DNA from 2 places in the Agrobacterium sp. K11 genome. Region 1 is predicted to be linked to the other one. Evidence: predicted binding sites of a transcription regulator. Region 1 holds the regulator's gene; the other holds the start of a gene.
What was found. The regulator LexA, encoded in region 1, represses DNA repair genes until DNA is damaged. The targets are predictions, from matches to a motif close to TGTTCNNNNTGTGTTCNG.
Positions count from the first base shown of each region.

Region 2: a site for LexA is predicted at 1,385-1,402, ahead of ruvC (crossover junction endodeoxyribonuclease RuvC). Genes of this name have one in related genera too.

Region 1 covers NZ_JCAHRB010000005.1:57,529-61,393, reverse strand. The annotation lists gene AC5SEO_RS13160 (glutathione S-transferase family protein) at 1-650, opposite strand, end outside; gene lexA (transcriptional repressor LexA) at 1,090-1,812, opposite strand; gene AC5SEO_RS13150 (VOC family protein) at 2,024-2,905, shown strand; gene kdsA (3-deoxy-8-phosphooctulonate synthase) at 2,905-3,750, shown strand.
Region 2 covers NZ_JCAHRB010000001.1:219,755-223,619, reverse strand. The annotation lists gene ruvB (Holliday junction branch migration DNA helicase RuvB) at 1-56, opposite strand, end outside; gene ruvA (Holliday junction branch migration protein RuvA) at 182-799, opposite strand; gene ruvC (crossover junction endodeoxyribonuclease RuvC) at 831-1,343, opposite strand; gene AC5SEO_RS00985 (methyl-accepting chemotaxis protein) at 1,592-3,865, shown strand, end outside.

The sequences.
Region 1 (3,865 bases):
TCGCCGATCTCGCCAACTTCCTCTTCATGACCAGCGTCGCGCCAGCTCTCCTTCAAACCGGCCTCGTACCATTCTTGCATGGCAGGCAGGGCGAGCAGCCGGTCGCAATAGGCTTTCGCTGCTGGCGAAAGATCCGCGCTGCCATAGGTCTGGAAACGGAATGCAACCGGGCAGAAGAAAGCATCGACCGCCGTGAACTTTTGACCGGCGAGATATGGCCCGCCGAATTTTGTGAGACCCTCGCTCCACAACGCATCGATCCGCTTTATATCGGCTTTAAGCCCGGCATCGCCGCCCCTGGGTTTGACCCGAATGCCCACCGACATGGGATAGAGATTGCGCAGCGAGGAAAAGCCGGCATGCATCTCACTTGCGGCCGAACGCGACCAGGCCCTCGCATGCTTGTCGCTTGCCCAGACACCCTGGTGTCTTTCGGCAAGATATTCGACGATCGAAAGCGTTTCCCAAACCGTCATACCCTCGTCGACCAGGCAGGGCACCTTGCCCGTCGGCGAAAAGGAGGAGAAGGAGACGCCTTCGCCGAACGGAATGAGCTTTTCATCAAAGGCGATACCGAGCGTGCGCATCAATACCCACGGCCGCAGCGACCATGAAGAATAGTTCTTGTTGGCTATATAAAGATCGTACATGGCGTATCTCCCGGATATGACGCGTATTTCTACACCTGCCAAGCGTTCACGGAATATCGAAAATTATCCATGGCTCCCATAAACGCCGTTGATGAATGGTGATGTGGGGTCGCTGAGAGCGCGACTTGCGATAAGTCACCCTTTGGTGACCACTAAAACTGACTGCGCAACACGACAGAACAACGTCGCTAAAAAACAGCGGATGGGATCGCTTCGACAATTATAGCGAACAGCCCATTCGCCACCACGCCTGTAGCGAAACCGAAGCATCTTTATGGAGTAGGAACTCAGTTTAGAAAGGGCAACGCGCATAGGCTGAATGGCGCATATCCTCGTGCACCCGCAAAAGCACGCCACGTTTGGAAACAGCCAAACCCAATATAGGCGCCATCTTCACGATGACGCCTATTGTAAAGTGAATACGTTCGGTTCGATAAGATCAATGGTAGCGGCGGATCAGCCCCACCAGCTTGCCCTGAATTTTCACCCGGTCGGGCCCGAAGATACGGGTCTCATAGGCTGGGTTTGCCGCCTCGAGCGCAATGGAGGCTCCCTTGCGGCGGAAGCGCTTCAGCGTGGCTTCCTCGTCATCCACCAGAGCCACAACGATGTCCCCGGGATTGGCGGTGTTGCCGTTGCGGATGATGACTGTGTCGCCGTCGAAAATGCCGGCCTCGATCATCGAATCACCCTTGACCTCAAGAGCGTAATGTTCGCCCGTGCCAAGCATGTCTACTGGCACGGCCACATCATGGGTGTTGTTCTGGATGGCGGAAATCGGCACGCCCGCAGCGATGCGGCCCATGACCGGCACGGTGACAGCCCCGCCCAGATCATTGGCCGGCGTCTTGGGGGCAGGGGCCGGTTCCGGCGTCTTGGGCTTGCCAAGGCTGCCTTCGATAACGCTCGGCGAAAAGCCGCGCTGCGGCCTTGCACCCGGCGTATAAGCCTCGGGCAGCTTGATGACTTCCAGCGCCCGAGCTCTATTCGGTAGCCGACGAATGAATCCTCGCTCTTCGAGAGCGGTTATCAGGCGGTGGATGCCGGATTTCGAAGCAAGATCGAGTGCGTCCTTCATTTCATCGAAGGAGGGCGGCACGCCGGACTCTTTCATTCGTTCATGAATGAAGAGAAGCAATTCCTGCTGTTTGCGCGTGAGCATGAGGAAAACACCCTTTAGAATCGTAGTGGAAGTCGCGAAACAAATACAGAACGAACACTATATGTTCCATATGTGTTCTGCAATCCCCTAAAATTTCGTGAAGGTGCCATCTGTTGCTGTGATGATTTGCCTCATAGCACGCAATTGTGCTTTTGTGCGGTCGAAACCGTCCCGGCATGCTCCGGGCGGAAGGCCAGCAGGATACATTTTCATGACGAAACCCTATAGCGTTGACCATCTCGTTTTGCCCGTGGAAGTCATAGGCGTCGCCGTGAAGCGCCTCGTCAGTCTTGGCTTTACGGTTGCGCCGGAGGCTCTGCATCCTTTCGGCACCCAAAATGCCTGCGTATTTTTCGCCGATGGCACCTATCTGGAGCCGCTCGCAATTACTGATCCGGCTAAATATAATGCGTCAATAGAGAGGGGTGATGTTTTCACTGGCAGGGATGTGGCCTTCCGGCAACGGGACGGGCAGGAGGGTTTTTCGGCTCTTGTCGCCAGGACTGAAGACGCCTTGGTTGACCATGAGCGGTTTCGGGCAGCCGGCCTTTCGGCGGGCGATGTTTTCGAGTTTTCGCGGCCTGTTCGGATGCCGGATGGCTCGCAAGGCGAGGCGGCGTTCCGGCTTGCTTTTGCTGCAAGCGGGGCGGCCGCGGATTTCTTTTTGTTCAGTTGTCAACGGGTTCAAGCCCTTCCGGGCGATCGCACCATGCTGGAGCGCCACGCCAATGGTGTCACCGGCCTCAGTGAAATCGTCCTGTTTACCGGCGGCGATATGAAGGTGGCGGGCCTGATCGAGACGGTGTTTGGCTGTGAAGGCAAATGGTCTCCGGGCGGTGATATGGTTTTCGCGACCGGCAATGCCAGCATCAGATTGACCGGAAAACCGGCTTTCAGCGGGCAGGCCCTGAATGCTCAGGATGGCAACGAAGGCGGATTGCGCGGCGCGGGCATCGTCTTTTCGTCACACGATCTTGCCGTGACAGAGGCGGTGCTTGCTGCTAATGGCGTGTCCTGCGCAAAAGCGGACGGCCGTCTGGTGGTGCCCGCAGCACCCGGTCAGGGTGTTGCCTTCGCCTTCGAGGAAAAATGATGAGCGTTACGAACAATCTTAAAGTCACCGCCGGCGACGGCGCCAGCAAGGTTTCCTTCTCGAATACCGAGCGGTTTTCGCTGATTGCCGGCCCCTGCCAGATGGAAAGCCGCGAACATGCCTTCATGATCGCTGGCGTCCTGAAGGAGCTTTGCGACAAGCTGGGAATAGGGCTTGTCTACAAGTCCTCTTTCGACAAGGCGAACCGCACTTCGCTTTCCGGAAAACGCGGCATCGGCCTGGATAACGCGATGCAGGTTTTTGCCGATCTCAAGAAGGAATTCGGTTTTCCTGTTCTGACCGACATCCACACGGAAGATCAATGCGCCATCGTTTCCGAGGTGGTGGATGTGCTGCAAATCCCGGCGTTCCTTAGCCGCCAGACCGATCTTCTCGTCGCTGCCGCCAAAACCGGCCGCGTCATCAACGTCAAGAAGGGCCAGTTTCTGGCGCCCTGGGACATGAAGAACGTGCTTGCCAAGCTCAATGAGAGCGGCAATCCGAATGTGATGTTGTGCGAGCGCGGCGCGTCCTTCGGTTACAACACGCTGGTTTCCGACATGCGCTCGTTGCCGATCATGGCTTCGCTCGGCGCTCCGGTCGTGTTTGACGCCACCCATTCGGTGCAGCAGCCGGGCGGGCAGGGCGGTTCCACCGGCGGACAGCGCGAATTCGTCGAGACTTTGGCGCGTGCGGCCGTTGCGGTTGGCGTGGCTGGTCTCTTCATCGAGACCCATGAGGATCCGGACAATGCGCCGTCAGACGGCCCTAACATGGTCCACCTGAAGGACATGCCGAAACTGCTCGAAAAGCTTCTGGCTTTCGACGCGATTACGAAAGCCTGATCGGCTGACCGTTACAGCGGGCACTTTTGTGCCAATCGATTTTAATGGCGGGCGGGCTGTTTCCGCCGTCCGCCGTCATTGTAATTTCTTCGCCATCGTCTAAGACAGGCGACGG
Region 2 (3,865 bases), on a different contig from region 1:
GTGTCGATATCTTCACCGCGCTTGTCCGCCGAAATCAGTCTGTCCGCATCGCTCATAGAGGGCATTCCATTGTTCTAACCAGTTCAAGAGATGGTCTTCGCCGCTATATCACGACTGTCGCACGAAGGCGCTTCACGAAATTCAGCATCGCACCCGGCTTTGTTCGCTTGCTGCGCGCAGCTTAGCGTGAAAGTTCGCGCAGGCCGAGCCGGATGAGTTTGGCACTGTCGCCGCCCTCCCCGCCGTTCTTCAGCGCGGCCGCAACGGCATTTGCGGCCTGATCGCGTGAATAGCCGAGATTGGTGAGCGCCGACACGGCATCCGCCACCGGCGCGGAGGCGACACCCTCGCCAAGTTCCTGCTTGAGCCCGATGGAAGCCGAAGCTTCTCCTGCAAAGGCAGGCGCCTTGTTGCGAAGCTCGGTAACGAGGCGCACCGCCACCTTCGGCCCTACGCCCGGCGCACGCGAAATCATCACCTTGTCCTGCAGCGCTATCGCATTGGCGAGTTCAGAAGGCGACAGGGTAGACAAGACGGCCAGCGCCACTTTCGAACCGACCCCCTGCACACTCTGGAGCAGATTGAACCATTCCCGCTCAAGTGCCGACAAAAAGCCGAACAGCCTCAACTGGTCTTCGCGCACATAGGTTTCGATGAAGAGGACGACCGCTTCACCAGCGGAACCTATTTTTGAGAGTGTGCGCGCCGAGCAATAGGCGACGTAACAAACGCCGTGCACATCCACCAGCACGTAATCCGTGCCGATTTCCTCAATGGTGCCTTTAAGTTTTCCGATCATGATGCCGCCCGCTGCAATGAGACTTCAATATTCAACCGGCTGCCAATAGCCGCGCCATCCTGTCGCCGCCGCGATTATGGGCGTGGCAGATTGCGATCGCCAAGGCGTCCGCCGCATCGTTACCCTTGAATTCTGCTTTCGGCATCAGGATTTTCAGCATCATGTGGATTTGCTGCTTTTCGCCGTGCCCAACACCTATGACGGCTTTTTTGACCGCGTTCGGCGCATACTCGAAAACAGGCAACCCTGCCCTCGCCGGAACCAGCATGGCAATGCCGCGCGCCTGACCGAGCTTCAGCGTGGCGACAGCATCCTTGTTCACGAACGTCTGCTCCACCGCCGCCTCATCGGGCTGATAGCTGTGAACGGTATCCGCCAGCCCATCATGCAGCTGGCACAGGCGGGAGGCGAGATCCATATCACCATCCGATGTCACAGTGCCGGAAGCGACAAACCGAAGGCTGTTGCCGAAGGTTTCGATGACACCCCATCCGGTGCGCCGCAACCCGGGGTCGATACCGATGATTCGAATCGTCTTTTGCATAAGCCACCCTATCTTTTCGGCTGCGACCCTGCCAGCGATAAGTGAACAAAACGACAACATTGATCAAATTTGCAGTGCAGCATTTACCTCTGCTTAAACCGCGTACCGCATTGTTCCCGCACAAAATCAAAAAAGGGGAGCTGCGGACATGATGATCCGCAGCGCAATATTTTCGCCATATCAGCCATCCGGTGGCGCCATCAATGCATGGTGCGGGAAGTGATACGGCATTGAGGGCTGCATCGGCCATGCTGAACCGTTTTCATTCCATATCCACCAAAGTGCTCGTGATTTTCCTTGCGCTGATGACGATCTCGACCGGGGCTCTCACGCTTCTCGGCTATCAAAGCAGCAGCGGCGTTCTCGAGGAACAGGCGTCGAAATCCATGGAGAGCATTCTCGTCTTCAGGGGCGATATGCTGCAGGAACGCCTTGAGCAGCTTGAAACGCAGGCGGATTCTATCGCCAAGATCGAATCCCTGCAGATGGCGGTAGTTTCCATGCGCAGCGGCTGGGGCACCGTGCAGAAGAGTTCCGGCGACGCAAAGGCGGAACTGCAACGCGTCTTCGTCAAGGAAAACCCCTACGGAGAGAAAGAAAAGCTCATCAAGCCCGAAAATCCGAGCGGCTTTTATTATTCCACCCATGAAAAAACCCAGACGGATATCGGCGGCTACCTCAAGGGAACCCCATTCAGCGATGTTCTATTCATCGATCCGGCCGGCACGGTTTATTACTCCTATCTGAAAGGACCGGCTTTCGGGGAAACCGTCACGGGTGGCGCCTGGGCGGATAGCGGCCTTGGGGCTGCTTTTGCGCGCGGAGCCACCAACGCAGGAAAAGCCGTGAACGACGTGGCGCAGACGAGTTTCTCCGGTCTGCGCATCGACGCCGCGACTAAAGAGGCCGGCATCTATTTCGGTATTCCGGTAGTCAAATTCGGTGCGTTCAAGGGCATCGTTCTCTTCCGCGTCAAACAAGAGGTCTTCAGCCAGATCCTCGCGAAAGGCATCTCCGCCGGCAGCTCCGAACAATCCGCGATCGTTTCCGCCGATGGCAAGGTTCTGGGCGTGGACGGAAACGGTCTCGTCAGCCTTAATCCGGCAATCTATGGCTTCCATGCACAAGCACTCAATACGTCCGGTATGACGATTGCCAAGATCAACCGTCCGGACGGCGAAGCCAATGCCTATGCCCGCGCCTTTTCGTTTGCCGGTGAAAAATACCTCGCGGTGGAAAGCATGTTGCGCAGCGAGTTGAACGCCGGTTCCATTTCGATTGCCGGCACGCTAGCCGTCATCGGCCTTTGCGTTCTGGCAGCCATGTGCGCGGCAACCGCCTTTTTTGCACGGCGCCTGTTCGCACCGCTGGAGAAGCTGGCCGGGCTGACCGGCGAAGTGGCGGCAGGCCGTCTCGATGCCGAGATCGGCAATCAGGACCGCAAGGACGAGATCGGCCGCATGGCGCGCGCGCTTGGCAGTTTCCGCGAAAAACTCATTTTGCAGAGGGAAATGGAAGCGACCGCGTCCCGTACGCGCGAGGAAGCCGAAATGGCACGCCGCGCACATCTTGCGGAACGAGAGGCCGAGGCCGGCACGCTGCAAATGGTCGTGCGTTCTCTTGACGAAGGGCTGGATCGACTGGCAAGCGGCAATCTCGCCTATCGCATTGAGACTGTCTTCCCAGACGATCTTGAAAGCCTGCGCCACAACTTCAATACGGCGCTTGCAAGGCTCAGCGAGACCATGCAGGCCATCGGCGGCAATTCCGCCGCCGTTCGCGGCGGCTCGGAGGAAATGCGAGTAGGTGCAGACCAGCTCGCTGAGCGCACCGAACGGCAGGCCGCCTCCATTACCGAGACGGCAAGCGCCATCAAGGCAATCACCGAAGCCGTCCGCGACCAGATCGAACGCGCCGAACAGGCAACACGGATCGCCCGCGACGCCAGTACGCAGGCCACTGCGTCCAGCCACGTCATGGAGCAAACAATCGCCGCCATGGAAGCGATCCAGACCTCGTCGCGCCAGATCAACCAGATCATCGGCGTTATCGATGAAATCGCCTTCCAGACCAACCTTCTCGCCCTGAACGCAGGTGTGGAAGCCGCGCGTGCGGGCGAGGCCGGCAAGGGTTTTGCCGTTGTGGCGCAGGAGGTGCGCGAGCTGGCACAACGCTCGGCCGCCGCCGCAAAAGAAATCACCAGCCTGCTGAAGCGCTCCACCGACGAGGTTTCCACCGGCGTGGCACTGGTCGAAAAGGCGGGGGCCTCGCTAACCGGCATCGGCAAGCACGTGCAGACCATCAGTTCCCGCATCGAAGAGATCATGGAATCCACCCGCGAGGAGGCGCATACGCTTGCGGAAATCAACAGCACCGTCACCAGTCTCGACACCATGACGCAGCAAAATGCCGCCATGGTGGAGGAGACGACGGCGGCCATTCACAATCTCGCTTCCGAGGCGGGCGAGATGGACGGCAGGCTCGGACAATTCGTGCTCGCTTCCGACCGGCAACCTCCAGAC